Regions from separate parts of the Mesorhizobium sp. CNPSo 4671 genome, predicted to be linked through region 3. Evidence: predicted binding sites of a transcription regulator. Region 3 holds the regulator's gene; each other region holds the start of a gene.
The links. Region 3 encodes PhoB, which activates phosphate uptake and scavenging genes when phosphate is short. Its sites were predicted from a motif close to TGTCATNNANCTGTCAT; they were not measured.
Positions count from the first base shown of each region.

Region 1: a site for PhoB is predicted at 3,488-3,504, ahead of AC04SF_RS28850 (acid phosphatase). Genes of this name have one in related genera too.
Region 2: a site for PhoB is predicted at 2,684-2,700, ahead of AC04SF_RS08510 (acid phosphatase). Genes of this name have one in related genera too.

Region 1 covers NZ_JBWLUW010000012.1:78,665-84,276, forward strand. Annotated here, with positions in the region: gene AC04SF_RS28825 (MaoC family dehydratase) at 1-194, shown strand, start outside; gene AC04SF_RS28830 (MaoC family dehydratase) at 191-661, shown strand; gene AC04SF_RS28835 (adenine phosphoribosyltransferase) at 837-1,382, opposite strand; gene AC04SF_RS28840 (nuclear transport factor 2 family protein) at 1,456-2,016, opposite strand; gene AC04SF_RS28845 (hypothetical protein) at 2,121-2,618, shown strand; gene AC04SF_RS28850 (acid phosphatase) at 2,748-3,443, opposite strand; gene AC04SF_RS28855 (cytochrome c1) at 3,577-4,443, opposite strand; gene AC04SF_RS28860 (cytochrome b) at 4,471-5,612, opposite strand, start outside.
Region 2 covers NZ_JBWLUW010000003.1:68,102-73,713, forward strand. Annotated here, with positions in the region: gene AC04SF_RS08500 (putative bifunctional diguanylate cyclase/phosphodiesterase) at 1-1,148, opposite strand, end outside; gene AC04SF_RS08505 (cytochrome-c peroxidase) at 1,318-2,553, opposite strand; gene AC04SF_RS08510 (acid phosphatase) at 2,784-4,316, shown strand; gene AC04SF_RS08515 (Lrp/AsnC family transcriptional regulator) at 4,327-4,806, opposite strand; gene AC04SF_RS08520 (RBBP9/YdeN family alpha/beta hydrolase) at 4,914-5,447, shown strand; gene AC04SF_RS08525 (DUF922 domain-containing Zn-dependent protease) at 5,454-5,612, opposite strand, start outside.
Region 3 covers NZ_JBWLUW010000007.1:319,197-324,808, reverse strand. Annotated here, with positions in the region: gene AC04SF_RS21435 (sugar ABC transporter permease) at 1-287, opposite strand, end outside; gene xylF (D-xylose ABC transporter substrate-binding protein) at 433-1,473, opposite strand; gene AC04SF_RS21425 (ROK family protein) at 1,737-2,984, shown strand; gene phoB (phosphate regulon transcriptional regulator PhoB) at 2,997-3,686, opposite strand; gene phoU (phosphate signaling complex protein PhoU) at 3,706-4,413, opposite strand; gene pstB (phosphate ABC transporter ATP-binding protein PstB) at 4,439-5,242, opposite strand; gene pstA (phosphate ABC transporter permease PstA) at 5,239-5,612, opposite strand, start outside.

The DNA.
Region 1 (5,612 bases), on a different contig from region 3:
AGAAACCGGTCCTGGCCGGTGATACGCTGAAAGGCAAGCTGGTTGTCCTGGCCAAACGCCCGTCGAAATCGAAGCCGCAACTCGGCTTCGTCACCATGCGCAGCGAGCTGATCAACCAGCGTGGCGAAAGCGTTTTCGAGCTCGAGAATTCCGTCATGTTCCTGACGCGTGATGCCGCGGGGAATGCCGCATGACCCTGGATGAATTCTTCCGCATCGGCACCACGATGACGCTGGGCTCGCACACATTCGAAGTCGAGGCGATCAAGGCGTTCGCGCGCAAATACGACCCGCAGATCTTCCATATTGACGAGGAAGCCGCGAAGAAGAGCGTGCTCGGCGGGCTCTGCGCCTCCGGCTGGCACACCGCCGCCACCTGGATGAAGCTCAACCTCGAAGCGAGCATGGATGCCGAGGGCGCCAACTGGAACGGCCCCGGCCCGGTCCCGGAATTCGGCCCCTCGCCTGGTTTCAAGAACCTGAAATGGTTGAAGCCGGTCTTCGCTGGCGAGACCGTCACCTTCAGCCGCACCGCGCTGTCCCACCGCCCCATCGCCTCGCGCCCCGGCTGGCGAATGCTGTCGCTGCGCGCCGAAGCTTTCGATTCAACCGGCGACAAGGTGCTGGAGTTCGACAGCGCCGTGCTGGTGAAGGTGGAGTGAGGAGGCTCGCCCTCCCTTCTCCCCTTGTGGGAGAAGGTGGCCTCGCGAAGCGAGGTCGGATGAGGGGTGCTCCAGCTTGGCAAGGACGGCGATCCGTCACCTACCCCTCAACCGTCTCGGCGCTACGCGCCGATCCACCTTCTCCCACAAGGGGAGAAGGAAGAGGGCGCGGCGCTCAATGCCCCTCAAACCCGATCAGCGTCCTGACCGGCACGCCAAGCGCCTCCAGCCTGGCACGCCCACCCAGATCCGGGAGGTCGATGACGAAGCAGGCGGCAAGGATATCGGCGCCGATCTGGCGCAGCAGCCTGACCGCCGCTTCCGCCGTGCCGCCGGTGGCGATCAGATCGTCGACGAGGATCACCTTTTCACCGGGGGCAACGCCGTCCTTGTGCATCTCCATCTCGTCCAGCCCGTATTCCAGGCTGTAGGCGACGCGCACCGTCTCGTAGGGCAGTTTGCCCTTCTTGCGGATCGGCACGAAACCGGCCGAGAGCTGATGAGCGACGGCGCCGCCAAGGATGAAGCCGCGCGCCTCGATGCCGGCGATCTTGTCGACCTTCTGCCCGGCATAGGGATGCACCAGCTCGTCGATGGCGCGGCGGAAGGCGCGCGCATTGCCGAGCAGCGTGGTGATGTCGCGAAACAGGATGCCGGGCTTCGGATAGTCCGGAATGGTGCGGATCGCCGCCAGCAGCGTGTCTTCGAGCGAAGGTTTCATAAGGCGGCTCCGGATGATCCAGCTGGGCAAGTGCGAACGGCGCAGGGACCAAACCCGACGCGACCGACAACGGCTAGCGCGATGTGACGCCCGAGACAAGCGCATCCGGCAAAGGATTGGCCTCGCTCGCTTTGTCCCATGCCTGCGCGACGATCTTCCACTGCCCTTCGCTCTTCACCAGCAACAGCATTTCCATGGACCGGCTGGTCTCGGCACTGTTCTCGATCATCTCCGCCGCGACCGCCGCGATGGCGATATTTCCGAAGACGCAGATGTCGGTGCCGAGCACGGTCTCCTGAAGCGACCGCAGCGAGGTGTCGGACAGGCCGCGCATCCGCTCGACGAAATCGGCGACGCTGGTGCGCCTTGCCGGGCGGGCTGCCGGAAAGAGGCTGGCGCCGTCCAGGAAATCGCCCGCGAAATCATCCCACCCTGGGGCGATAGTCTCATCCCAGCTAAGGCTGGCAAACTGCCGGTCGATGATGGCCCGTATCACGCCCTCGTCCGCACCCATTCCGTTCGCCGTGATCCGCTCCTTCCGTTCGCCTCCCTGCACCGGAGATTGGCATGCGGCACTTGTCCGATCGAATTGCAGCCCCATGAGCTTCATAACCCGTCCGATCTCGATCCGCATCTGTTTGAGCGCCGCGCTATGCCAAAGGACGGGTTGCCGAACGCTCGCATAGGGGTAAAAAGGGGCGCCTGAAGCATCCCTTCCGGTCGAACCATGGTCGCTGCATGACCCATCTTCTGCGGAAAATGCCGACCGTCATCATGGCAACCTCGCTCTTGAGCTGGGCGCCGGTAGCCGTCTCCGCTGCCGAGCGGGCCAGTTGGACGGTCGTGCTGCGCCCGGCAGATTTCGTGGTCGGCGACGCGCTTGGACAATTGCATACGCGTCGACAATGGATGACTGGATTCGACGAACGGTCCGGCGCGTTCGAGATCGCTCTGCGCAAGAAGGCAATCGCGATTTCGGCGCCGCGCTGTCGGATGGACTATCTGATTTTGACGATTCCCGTTTATTACCCTGAAAATCCGAAGCAGGCATCCGTTCGCGAGCGTCGCGCAGTCTATGATGCTCTCGTCGCACTGCAGACGAAGGGCAAAGGCAGCGCAACTGTTGGCGCTGAAGCGCCTGAGCCTCTCGCTCGCAGGGGTAAACGAGGTATCGAGCTTCTTGCCTGCAACCTGTACTTTGCCTTTCCAATATCGGTGCAAGTGTCGACGCAATGAGCTGTTGCCGGCTTCAGTCTCCTGGAGCCGGCTGTGCGAGAACGAAGACAAACCGACGTCCCGGCTGGCGCGCAGCGAGCACCCAAAGCGCGTCGCGTGAATCCACTTCGACGCGACGCGCTTTAGGACTTACATGCCGAGGTCGGAACGAAGCTCGGCCCTGGCGACTTCGTACTCGGCCTTGAAGTCGTCCCGGTTGAGCAGGACAGCGGCAATGACGCTGCCGGAAATCTTGCCCATCTCCACGTCGGACGCATAGTGGATGCCGCCAACCTCACGGTTGTGGGCGTATTCGGCCGCGCGCGCCATGATCTCCGCGCGCTTCTCCGGAACCATGTCGGCCAGGATGATGCCCATCATGGTGCCGACAGTGGCATGACCCGACGGCCAGGAGCCGGAACTCGACAGCTTGACCGCGGGCTTGACGAGATCACTGAGCTGGTGCGGACGCGGGCGCTTCCAGACATCCTTGGCCGGATCGACGACAGCGCCTTCGGTCTCGACCACGCGATCGAAGAAGGCGCTGAACTTCGGCAGCCTCTCCTTGGTGAAATTCGGACCCATCACATTGGCGAAGCGCCAGACATTCTCCTCGGAATCGGCAACGGCGCTGGCCACCATCTCGGGCGTGCGCGTCACCTGCAGCGCCAGCACCTCGCCGAGTTCGGCCTTGGTCTGCGCCGAATCGTTAGCCGGCGGCGGCGGCAGGATCATCGTCAGGTCGATATCCTTGTTGGTCACGAAGGGTTTTGCGTCTTCGGCCTGGGCGGCCGAGCCGATGACCAGCAGCAGCAGACCAGCCGCCAGCGATGCGTATTTCTTCATGGGTGCGATCCTTCGTTGGGAATGACGCAGGATCGCCGCCTGCCGTGACGGCCATGTGACATCACCGCCTCCGGAAATGCGAAAAGGGCGCCTTGAGGCGCCCTTTCGTAATCCTGTGCAGCCCTCGTCGCGGTTAGTGCGCCACGCCTTCCCACACCTTGCGCTTCACGAGGTAGACCAGCGCACCGAACACCAGGAGGAAAAACAGCACGTTGACGCCGGTATGCTTGCGGGCCTCCATGTGCGGCTCGGCCGCCCACATCAGGAAGGCAGCCACGTCGCGGGAATACTGGTCGACCGTCTGCGGCGCGCCGTCATCATAGGTCACCTGGCCGTCGGAGAGCGGCTTGGGCATTTTCAGCGACACGCCGGACATGAAGTACGGGTTGTAGTGCGTGCCCTCGGGGATGACCATGCCGGCCGGCGGCGTCTGGTCGTAGCCGGTCAGCAGCGAATGGATATAGTCGGGACCGCCGGCATCATACTGGGTGAAGATGTCGAAGACGAATTGCGGAAAGCCGCGCTCGACGCCGCGCGCCTTGGCCAGCAGCGACATGTCCGGCGGTGCCGCGCCGCCATTGGCGGCCGCGGCGGCCTCTACATTGGCGAATGGCGCCGGGAAATAGTCCGATGGCTTGCCGGGACGGTCGAACATCTCGCCGGCATCGTTGGGGCCGTCATGGATGGTGTAGGTGGCCGCCAGCGACTTGATCTGCGCATCCGAATAGCCAAGGCCCGTTGGCCCCTCCAGCGTGCGGAACGCCACCATATTCATCGAATGGCAAGCCGAGCAGACTTCCTTGTAGACCTTCAGGCCGCGCTGCAGCTGGCCCTTGTCATAGGTGCCGAACGGGCCGGTGAAGCTCCAGCTCATCTCCTTCGGCTCGTTGATCGGGAAATGCGTCGGCGCTGCCGCGTTGTGCGCCTCTTCGGCCGCGAAGGCGGCGGTGCCGGCGGCCACAAGGCCGACCAGCGCCAGCGAGGTGAGAATCTTTTTCATGCCAAATCCCCTTAGATTCTCTACCGCTCAGCCCTTGGTCTCTGGCGCGGCCGCGGCGCCCGCCGGATGCCCGCTGCCACCCTTGTTCTTTTCGAGCACTGCCTCGGTGATCGAATTCGGCAGCCTGCGCGGCGTCTCGATCAGCCCAAGCACCGGCAGCGCGATCAGGAAGAAGGCGAAATAGAACAGTGTCGCCATCTGCGCCATGAACACATAGCTGCCTTCCGCCGGCTGCGAACCCAGCCAGCCTAGCAGGATGGCGTCGGCCACGAACAGCCAGAAGAACAGCTTGTACCAGGGCCGGTAGACCGCCGAGCGCACCTTGGAGGTGTCGAGCCACGGCACCAGGAACAGCATAACGATGGCGCCGAACATGCACAGCACGCCGCCGAGCTTGGAGTTGATCGGCCCGATGTTGAAGGTGATGGCGCGCAGGATCGCGTAGAACGGAAGGAAGTACCATTCCGGCACGATGTGGGCCGGAGTCTTCAACGGATTGGCGACGATGTAATTGTCGGCATGGCCGAGATAGTTCGGCAGGAAGAAGATGAAATAGGCGAAGATGAACAGGAACACGATCATACCGAACGCGTCCTTGATGGTCGCGTAAGGGGTGAAGGCGACGGTGTCGGTCTTCGACTTGACCTCGATGCCGGTCGGGTTGCTCTGGCCTGTCACGTGCAGCGCCCAGACGTGCAGCACGACGACGCCGGCAATCATGAACGGCAGGAGATAGTGCAGCGAAAAGAAGCGGTTCAGCGTCGGGTTGTCGACGGCAAAACCGCCGAGCAGCAGCTGCTGGATCCACTCGCCGACCAGCGGAATGGCGCTGAAGAAGCCGGTGATGACGGTGGCGCCCCAGAAGCTCATCTGTCCCCATGGCAGCACGTAGCCCATGAAGCCGGTCGCCATCATCAAGAGGTAGATGATGCAGCCGAGGATCCACAGCAGCTCGCGCGGCGCCTTGTAGGAGCCGTAATAGAGGCCACGGAAGATATGGAGATAGACGGCGATGAAGAAGAACGACGCGCCGTTGGCATGCATGTAGCGCAACAGCCAGCCGGAATTCACGTCGCGCATGATCTTCTCGACCGAACCGAAGGCGAGATTGGTGTCGGCCGTATAGTGCATGGCCAGCACGATGCCGGTCAGGATCTGCGCCACCAGCA
Region 2 (5,612 bases), on a different contig from region 3:
TGGATCTCGGCGGTGCGTTCCTCGACCCGCCGCTCCAGGGTCTCGGCAGCCTCGACCTGCATCGTCATCGTCCGCCCGATCGCATACCAGCAGGCCAGCGCCAACAGCGTGACCACCGCGACCGCTGCATAGCCGGCCAGCTCGAATTGACGCACGGACTGGACGTCCAGATTGCTGTCGAACCGACTGTTGGGAAAACCGGCCCAGAGACGCCATGCGCTCCTGGGATCGTTGAGCGAGAGCGGGATGACTTCGGAATAGATCAGATTGGGGTCGGCTGCGGTGAAGGCATGGGAGTCCGCCGCCAGGGCCGTCGACATCTTGTGCTGGTCGGATTCGAAACCGTAGCCTGAATTGACGATGACATAGTCGCTGCTCGGCAACAGTTTGCGCAGCGCCGAGGTGAGCATGATCGCCGAGACGGAGCCGCGCAGGCTGCCATCCCCGCCGAAGACCGGGACGGAAAGGATGAAGCCTGAGCGATCGGCGTCATTGCCGGTATGGATGAAATCGGTGTTGTCGCAGGTGATGAGCTCCTTCGTGCCGATAATGGGCACATTCAACCCGTCAATGGCGCTCGAATTCGGATAGTTCGTCTTCAGCCAGGCGAGCTGTTTGGCCAGTTCGTGGTATTCATAGGTCTCGATCTCCTCGGCAGGGCGGACCAGGGCATTCTGGTCCAATTTTCCGGGCTTCGCGTCGGCGGAGGCCTCGGATCTCGCCTTGGCATTCACGATCAGCTGGTCGAATTGGAGGATCGGCTCCTCGAGCTTGCCGGTCACCGCATCGAAGCGGTCCGGGTTGAAATCCAGCGGCAAGAAGTAAACCTCGGAAATGGAGACGTTGTTGGCGAGGTTGTTGTAGATCTGCTGGATTGTCGCGCGGCCTTCGTCGCCCAGATTGGTGCCGTGCCGGTCGAGGTTTTGGACGCTGGGCAGATAGGTCAAGGTCCGGACATTTTCATAGACGGCCCGCAAGGCGTCTTCGACGGTCTTGGCCGTTGCCCTGGAGGCTGCCTGGGAATTCTCGAGATAGCGTTCCTTGGCCAGCGCGAAGTTTCGCTGGGCATCGATATGCAACGCCGCCAGCGTCGCCGCGCCGGTCAACAGGATCACTACAGATCCGGCCGCTCGCCTGAATGCGTTCATCTGTATCCCACCCTCGAGTGGCAAGGGATATCGTATCGCGGTTTAGGAAGCGCTAATGGGATATGTCTTTCTTTACTGTTTCCAAGCCTTGGCGCGCAGCAAATCTGGAAAGCTCGAGACCCCATTTTTCGCGGACGGTCGAGCCGGGAATGGGCAGGGCGCTAGGGGTTCAGTTCGCTGGCACTGTCTGCTGGTCGGCGTCGGTGAGCGTGCCGAGAAACGCGACGATGTCGTCGATCTCGGCGTCGTCGAGCGCCGGTTTGTCGCCGGGCTTTTTGCCGTTGAAGGGCGGATCCCGATTCAAGTTCGGCCAGTAAGCCTTTGGCAGATCGTCATATTTCTTGACCGTGCCGTCGGCATTCCTGGGGTACCAGTGGCCGGGGTCGGTATCGCGGCTGGCGTAGAAGGCGATGGCGTCGCGCAGTGTGTGGAAGATGCCGTTGTGGAAGAAGCTGTTGCGCAGCGCGACGTTGCGCAGGGTCGGCGTCTTGAACAGGCCGCAATATTCGGTCCGCCCCTTGAAGTCGGTGCGCAGCGGGCCGCAGAGGCCGAGATCGACATAGGCCGGATCGGCATTGGCGGGAATCGCCGCGTTGCGTGGCACGGCGATGGCGATCAGGCCGAAATCGGTGAACTGCGGCGGCTCGCCGTCATTGGCGGGTTCGCTGAGATGGCAGCTGGCGCAATTGCCCTTGGTCTCGTCCTCGAACAGCGCACGGCCGCGCAGTTGCTGCGCCGTGAGTTCAGCCTTGCCGGCGAGGAAGGCGTCGTAGCGGCTGGAGTAGGGATAGAAGTCGGGCGCGCTCTGCTCGAAGGTGCCGAGCGCTTCGGCGGCGGCGTCGAAGGCGTCACCCGGATGGTCGAACACGTCGTCGCCGAAGGCCGCCTTGAACGCGTCGGCATAGGCCGCCTTGCGCAACGCGGCGGTGACGGCGGCTTCATCCTTGTTGGCCATCTCGAAGGGCGAGAGCAGGGGGATCTTCGCCTGGTCCTTGCCATGGTCGGCGCGGCCGTCCCAGGTCAGGCCGCCGGTCGGTCCGTTGTCGACGCTCTCGTCGCCCTCGTCCTCGGAATCGTAAAAATGCTCGGTGAAGGCGGGCGCCGCCTGCAGATAGCGCAGCGAGGGCACGGCGCGCACGCCCGGCCGGTCGAGGTTCGGGCCGCCCATCTCCACCGGCGAGGCCGAGGCCGGGCCGAAGGCGTGGTGCGGGTCATGGCAGGACGAGCAGGCCTGTTTGCCCGAGGCGGAAAGCGCCGGGTCGAAGAACATTTTCTTGCCAAGCGCGGTCAGCGCCTCGGCGCGCGCGTAGGCCTGCGCGCGCGACATCGGGCCGGGGTGGACGCCATCCGGTATCGCCGTGTTTGCCGGTGCGGCTAAGCTTACCATCGATGCCGCTGCGATCATTGCCGCCCGGTTCTTCCATCGTCCCGTTGCCATGCCTGCAGTCCGTTTTCGATCCCGCAACTAAGTATCCTGTGCAACGGATTCATGACCCAGCCCGGCGTTCACGAAACCGTGTTCGATGGGCCGGCAAATGTCACAAAGGTGACAAGGCACGGACGTAGCTCCATCCGTGCGTTTTCGTTGCCGATGCGTGTCGTCCTCAAGCCATCCCCCAGCCACGAGGCATCTTCATGACCAGGTCCCTTCTCTCCCTTTGCCTCGCCTCCACGGCCCTGGCATCGCTCGCCTCCGCTGCCAACGCCGCCCCTCCCGGCTACGACAAGATCGACACCGTCGTCGTCATCTATGCCGAGAACCGCAGCTTCGATAATCTCTATGGCGGCTTCCCCGGCGCCAATGGGCTGGCCAATGTCTCGGCCGATCTGGCGCGCCAGCTCGACCGCGACGGCAAGCCGCTTGCCGAACTGCCGCCGGCCTGGGGCGGACTGACCGCCAAGGGCGTGACGCCCGTGGTGACCGAGGCGCAGTCGGCGCATCTTGCCAATGCCAGCTTCGCCATCGACGACGCCAGCGGCTTCAACGAGAAGACCTCCGTCATCACGCGCGACCTCTGGCATCGCTTCTACCAGGAGCAGATGCAGATCGACGGCGGCAAGAATGACAAGTTTGCCGCCTGGGCCGATTCCGGCGGGCTGGTGATGGGCCATTATGACGGCTCCGGCCTGCCGATGTGGGCGGTGGCGAAGAAATACGTGCTGGCCGACAATTTCTTCCAGGGTGCCTTTGGCGGCTCCTTTCTCAACCACATCATGCTCGCCTGCGCCTGCGCGCCGGTCTATCCGCATGCCGACACCAGCCCGGTGAAGGGCCAGATCGCCGTCGTCGAGGCCGATGGCAAGACGCTGAAGGTCGCCGACAATTCGCCGGCCTCGGCACTTGGCGGTGCACCGAAATTTGTCAACGACGGCGCCATCACGCCCGACTTCTACGCCGTCAACACCATGCAGCCGCCCTATCAGCCGAGCGCCAACAAACCGGTCGAGGGCGGCGACAAGGCGCTGGCCGACCCGACGCAGCCGACGACGCTGCCGCCGCAACACGACATCACCATCGGCGACCTCATGTCTCTGAAGGGGATCGACTGGGCCTGGTATGCCGGCGCCTGGCAGGCAACGCTCGACGGCAAGAACGCGACGCCGGTGCCGAACTTCCAGTTCCACCACCAGCCGTTCAACTATTTCGCCGCCTATGCGCCGGGCACCGCCGCGCGCACCGCGCATCTCAGGGATGGCGGCCTGGACGGCACCGAGTTCATCAAGGCGATCGACGACGGCAAACTGCCTTCTGTCAGCTTCTACAAGCCGCAAGGCAATCTCAACGAGCACAGCGGCTACGCCGACGTGACATCGGGCGACCAGCATCTGGCCGACCTCGTCGCGCATCTGGAGAAGAGCCCGCAATGGAGCCACATGCTGGTGGTCGTCACCTATGACGAGAATGGCGGGTACTGGGACCACGTCGCGCCGCCGAGGGCCGACCGCTGGGGACCGGGCAACCGCATCCCGACCTTCATCATCTCGCCCTATGCGAAAATGGGCACGGTCGACCACACGCAATATGACACGACGTCGATCCTGCGCTTCATCACCGCGCGCTACGACCTGCCGGTGCTCTCCGGCATCGTCGCCCGCGACAAGGCGCTCGCCGCCAATGGCGAGCCGCCGATGGGGGATCTGAGCGCGGCGCTTGATCTCAGCCGGTAGGCTTGGGCCGCTAACCGCCTGATCTGCGGATCAGCTCGCGGCCGATCGGCTTCGGCTTTTCGCTGCGCAGCACCAGTGCCGTGGTGACCGCGCCATGGCGCGCCACGGCGTCGACGATGGTTTCAAGGTGGGCGGGCGAGGGCACGACCACTTTCAGGATGAAGCAGTCCTCGCCGGTCAGCCGGTGCACTTCGGTGATCTCGGGCATTTCGGCGAACTGTTTCAGGCAGGGGCGGATGTGCTCATGCGTGGTGCGCATGCGGATGATGGCCATCATGCCGAGGCCCAGCGCCACCGGATCGATCACCGCGGTGTAGCCGGCGATGATGCCGCGCTCCTCCAGCCGTTTCACGCGCTCGGAGGTCGCCGGCTGCGACAGGCCGACCCGCCGGCCAAGCTCCGATATGCCGATGCGGCCGTTCTCCTGCATGGCCTCGACAATGGCGATGTCGGTCGGGTCGAGCGGCGCGCGCTCATCGCTATTCTTCATGGTCACCTTGAATCCATCGGCAAGGACGTGATTTTTCCGATCGTTTCCCATTCTCGATGCCAGTGCAAGACGCCACCATGCCTATCAATCGATAGGAGCAAGGCGACATGACGCATTTCATCATCCTGCCGGGTAGCGGCGGTTCGGGTCCGGCGCATTGGCAATCGCTCTGGGAAGGCGCCGATCCGGCGATGCGGCGCTTCCAGCCCACAAGCTGGGACCTGCCCGATTTCAGCGACTGGCTGGCGGCGCTGGAGGCTGCCGTGATCGCGGCGCCGGAGCCGCCGGTGCTGGTCGCGCACAGCCTGTCCTGCCTGCTGATCGCGCATTGGCAGAAGATTTCGCAAAGGCCGGTCAAGGCTGCCTTGCTGGTCGCCGTTCCCGATCCAGCGTCGGCGGTCTTTCCCGGATATGGCATGGCTTTCGCCGGAATTCCGCAGGGCAAGCTGCGCTTTGCCTCGCTGGTGGTGACCAGCACCAACGACCCTTATGGCTCGCAGGAGTATGCGCAGGCGCGGGCGACGCAATGGGGCAGCCGCCTGGCCGTGATCGGACCGTTCGGCCACATCAATGCCGATAGCGGCCTGGGTGACTGGCCTGAAGGTTTGGCGCTGCTCGACGGGCTGGTGTCCGAAGCTTGAAGGCGCTCAGCCGCCGTTGACCAAAGCGAGGACAAGCTTCTGCAGATTGCCACCCTTGCCGAACTCGACGCGGTCGAAATCCCGGCTGCCCTGTATCCTCGCCTTCGAGATCGCGTCGAGCCGACGGACCACCTCGGCCCTGGTCTTGCTGCATTTGGGATCGTC
Region 3 (5,612 bases):
GAGAGGTCGATGTTGCGCATGACGATGACCAGCACCATGCCGGTCGCCATGATCGCGACTGAAGAAGTCTGCACCGACAGGTTCCACAGATTGCGCGGCGTCAGGAAAAGCCCACCCGACAGGATGTGGATGCCGACCCAGATGACCAGCAGCGCACCGACCATGCCAAGCATGCGCGTGTCGAGTTCTGTAGCCTTGAGGAACCGTCCAACTGCGCTGAGTTCGGATGCACGCGCCTTGTCCGCCGCCGTGCTGCCGACCGGTTGATTAGAGGTCGTGTCGGTCATGCTATCCTCCCACCGGTTTACCGTCTGGCGCGGATGCCGGAACATGGATGCTATTTGCTTTCCGCAGTCATTTGAAGCGGGAAGCCCCTTGAGAAACGCCGCGGCTTATGGGCCGCGGCGTCGATATCGAACAGTATTGCGCCGTCTAGTTGCAGGCCGCGACGCTGCCGGCGGCGACGCCCGCGCAGACTTCGTCCTTCTTGATCCAGCCGGCGTCGATGACAACGTTGAGATTGTCCTTGGTGATGGCGACCGGGGTCAGGAACAGCGACTTGACGGTGTTGCCGCCAGGCGTCGTGAAGTCCTTTACGCCGGCGATGTCGGTCATCTTCTTGCCGTCGGCCAACTGCGAGGCGATCTCGGCGGCGTTCTTGCCGAGTTCGCGCGCGTCCTTCCACACCGACACGGTCTGGGTGCCGAGCGCGATGCGGTTCAGCGCGGCATGGTCGCCGTCCTGGCCCGACACCGGCACGGTGCCGGCGAGACCTTGCGCCGTCAACGCTGCGACGACGCCGCCGGCGGTACCGTCATTGGCGGCTACCACGGCATCGACCTTGTTGTCGTTGGCGGTCAGGAACTGCTCCATGTTCTTCTGGGCGTTGGCGGGCAGCCAGCCGTCCGTATAGGCCTCACCGACATTCTTGATCTTGCCACTGTCGATGGCCGCCTTGAGCACTTCCATCGAGCCCGAGAACAGGAAGTCGGCATTCGGATCGGAGCCCGAGCCCTTGATGAAGACGTAATTGCCTTCCGGCTTGGCCTTGAACACGGCACCAGCCTGCAGGCGGCCGACTTCCTTGTTGTCGAAGGTCAGGTAGAAGACGTCCTTGTTCTCGATCAGGCGGTCATAGCCGACGACCGGGATGCCTTCGTCCAACGCCTTCTGCACGGCCGGGCCGATGGCCGAGGCGTCCTGCGCCAGGATGATCAGCGAATTGGCACCCTGCGAGATCAGGCTTTCGACATCAGTAAGCTGCTTGCCGGGATTGGACTGCGCGTCGGCGGAAATGTACTTGTCGCCAGCAGCCTCGATCGCCTTCTTCATGGCGGCTTCGTCGGTCTTCCAGCGCTCTTCCTGGAAGTTGGACCACGAAACGCCGATAACCTTGTCCTTCGCCTGCGCGACCGACGCAAGCGTCAGCGACATGGCGACACCCGCCAGGATGGCGGCTGTGAATCCCTTCATGATATTCCTCCCTGCGCCGCGTATGGCGCGACCAAACTGGCCCTAAGGCCGGCACAGAGGCTCTATTTTTTCGAGCCTCGAAAAAACACTGATCCAACACCGGAACGCTGTCAACAACGATTCTGATGGATTTTGATGTCCCCGCGAATTTTTTTCGAGCCTCGGAATAAATAAATGACAGGACGGGCCGCTTCTGCCAGTATTTGACCATGTCGCATGCGGCGTTCGAGGAACCGCGGCGACTGGGGAGGATGTGGGAAAACATGTCGGTCGGAATCCGTCACGACGATCTGCGCCGGCGCAACCGCGCCATGGTGATCGCGGCCGTGCGCCGGGCCGGTCGGCCCTCGCGCACCGAGATCGCCGCGACCACCGGCCTCAGCCATTCGACCATATCGGCGATTTCCTCCGATCTGATCGGTGAAGGCATCCTGGCCGAAGGCAAGCCGAGCGAGGCCGGCTCGCTGAAGCGCGGCAGGCCGCAGGTCGGCCTCGGCCTCAACTCGGAGGCCGCGGCCGTCATGACCGTGGTGCTGTCGCTGAATTTCCTGTCCGTCGCCGTCATCGACTATGCCGGCCAGGTGGTCTCGGAGGAACAGCGCCGGCTGGACACGCTGACCATGTCGCGCGAAGCGCTGATCGGCGAATGCGTCGCCATCGTGCGGCGGCGCCTCGAGGATCCCGATATCGACGTGCGCAGCGTCGCCCGCATCGCACTGGCAATACAGGGCATCACCGACACCGAGGCCCGGGCGATGCTGTGGTCGCCGATCACGCCGCAGACCAACATCGCCTTCGCCGACATACTCGAGGCCGAGTTCGGCATCCCCGCCACCATGGAAAACGACTGCAACATGATGGCGGTGGCGCTGCGCTGGCGCGATCCCGAGCGCTATCGCGACGACTTCATCGCCATCCTGCTTTCGCACGGCATCGGCATGGGCCTGGTGCTGAAGGGCGAGCTGTTCACCGGCACCCATTCCTCGGGCGGCGAGTTCGGTCACATGATCCATCGGCCCGGCGGCGCGCTTTGCCGCTGCGGACGCCGCGGCTGCGTCGAGGCCTATGCCGGCAACTACGCCATCTGGCGCAACGCCAGGCAGCTTGGCGAGGACACCGAGCCGGTCGCCGACGTCAGCGACGCACAGATGCGGGCACTCGCCGCCACCGCACGGGAAAGAGACGGGCCTGAGCGAGAAGCCTATCGCAAGGCCGGCGAGGCATTGGGCTATGGCCTCGGCAGCCTGTTCGCGCTGATCGATCCCGCGCCCGTCGCCATGGTCGGCGTCAGTGCCGCCGCCTTCGACCTGATCGAGCCGGCATTGCGCGAGGCGATCGCGCAGACCGCCGGCGGCCAGCACTCGAAATCGATTTCCTTCGACACCGAACCGAACGAACTGCCGCTGATCCGCGAAGGCTGCGCCATGCGCGCGCTGACCTTCGTCGACCAGGAGATTTTCGCGCCGGGCGTGCAGGCAAGGGCGGGCGGCGTGGGCAAGAACGTGGCCTGAAACCGCTCGCGATCAATCCTCGCGGATCGCGTAGCCCGCGCCGCGAATGGTGCGGATGACGTCGGGCATGCGGCCATTGTTGACCGCCTTGCGCAGGCGGCCGACATGCACGTCGACGGTGCGCTCGTCGATGTAGATCGTCTCGCCCCAGACATTGTCGAGCAGCTGGCTGCGCGAGAACACGCGGCCGGGATGGCGCATCATGAATTCGAGCAGGCGGAACTCGGTCGGCCCAAGCCGTATCTCGCTCTTCTTGCGATAGACCCGGTGCGATTCGCGGTCGAGCACGATGTCGCCGACCTTGAGCACGCTGGACAGCACTTCCGGCTTGGCGCGGCGAAGCAGCGCCTTGACTCTTGCCATGAATTCCGGCGTCGAAAACGGCTTGACCAGATAGTCGTCGGCGCCGGTGGAAAGTCCACGTACACGGTCGCTTTCTTCGCCCCGCGCGGTCAGCATGATGATCGGCAGCCGCTCGGTCTCGGGCCGCATTCGCAGGCGCCGGCAGAGTTCGATGCCGGACACCGCAGGCACCATCCAGTCGAGCACCAGAAGGTCGGGCACGTTCTCCTGGAGCCGGATTTCGGCTTCGTCGCCGCGCGGCACCACCTCGACCTGGTAGCCTTCGGATTCCAGATTGTAGCGGAGCAGCACCCCCAGCGGCTCCTCATCCTCCACCACCATGATGCGTGGCGCGATCATCGACTGGTTACCCCTGCGCTCAGGCTGCCGGCGCTGACATCGCCGTCTCGTCCTGTTTTGGACGATTGGCGGGCAGCTGCGTGCCGGTCAGGACATAGTACGCATTCTCGGCGATGTTGGTCACGTGGTCACCGATGCGTTCGAGATTCTTGGCGCAGAACAACAGATGCGTGCAGGCCGTGATGTTGCGCGGATCCTCCATCATATAGGTCAGCAGTTCACGGAAGACGGAGGTGTATTTGACGTCGATACGTTCGTCGTCGGCGCGCAACTTCGCCAGTGCGGCGGCATCGCGCGCCGCATACTCCTCGATCACGCCCTGCACCTGGATCAGCACCAGCTGCGCCATGGCGTCGATGGAATGCGACAGGTCGCGCGGCGTGGCGCTGAGACCGACGGTGCCGACGCGCTTGGCGATGTTCTTGGCAAGGTCGCCGATGCGTTCGAGGTCGCCGGCCATGCGGATCGAGCCGACTACATGACGCAGATCGTCGGCCATCGGCTGGCGCTTGGCGATCAGCGTGATGGCACGGTCGTCGAGTTCGCGCTGGCGCGCGTCCATGATCGCGTCGTCGGAGACCACGCGCTGGGCCAGCGCATTGTCGGAATTCAGCAGTGCCTTGGTGGCGCCGCCGACCATCGAGCCGGCGAGGTCGCCCATGTCGCTGATCAGCCTGCTGATCTGTCCGAGATCCTCGTCGAAGGCTGCGACTGTGTGTTCGGCCATGATCCTGGTCCTCGTATGCGTGCGATCAGCCGAAGCGGCCGGTGATGTAGTCTTGCGTGCGCTTCTCGCGAGGCGACGTGAAGATCTTCTCGGTTTTGTCGAACTCGACCAGTTCGCCCAGATACATGAAGGCGGTCTGCTTCGACACGCGCGCCGCCTGCTGCATGTTGTGGGTGACGATGACGATCGTGTACTCGGCTTGCAACTCGTCGATCAGCTCCTCGATCTTGGCGGTCGAGAGCGGGTCGAGCGCCGAGGCCGGCTCGTCGAGCAGGATGACTTCCGGCTTCACCGCCACGGTGCGGGCGATGCACAGCCGCTGCTGCTGGCCGCCCGACAGGCTGAGGCCGCTGGCGTTGAGCTTGTCCTTGACCTCGGTCCACAGTGCCGCGCGCTTCAGCGCCTGCTCGACACGGCCGTCCATCTCGGCCTTGCTGATCTTGTCATAGAGCCTGACGCCGAAAGCGATGTTCTCGTAGATCGACATCGGGAACGGCGTCGGCTTCTGGAACACCATGCCGATCTTGGTGCGCAGCAGATTGAGGTCCTGCGAACGGTCGAGAACGTTCTGGCCGTCGAGCAGCACCTGGCCCTCGGCGGTCTGCTTGGGATAGAGCTCATAGATACGGTTGAAGACGCGCAGCAGCGTCGACTTTCCGCAGCCCGAAGGGCCGATGAAGGCGGTGACGCTGCGCTCGGGCAGCGACAGCGTGATATCCTTCAGGGCCTTCGACTGGCCATAGTAGAAGTTGAGGTTCTTGACCTCGATCTTGGCCTTGGCCACCGCCTCGGCGGCGATCGTCATGTCTGGAGACAACATCTGGCTCATTTGTCCTCTCTGCGTCCGGTCAGGCTGCGCGCAAAGATGCTGAGCGCGAGAACCGTCAATGTGATGATGAGTGCACCGGTCCAGGCCAGCTGCTGCCATTCCTCGTAAGGGCTGAGAGCGAACTGGAAGATGGTGACAGGCAGGCTGGCCATCGGCGCGTTGAGATTGCTCGACCAGAACTGATTGTTCAGCGCCGTGAAAAGAAGCGGTGCGGTCTCGCCGGAGATGCGCGCGATCGCCAGCAATATGCCGGTGACGATGCCGGAAAGTGCCGCGCGGTAGGCAACCGAGCGGATGACCACCCAGCGCGGTGCGCCGATCGCGGTGCCGGCTTCGCGCAGGGCGTTGGGCACCAGATTGAGCATGTCCT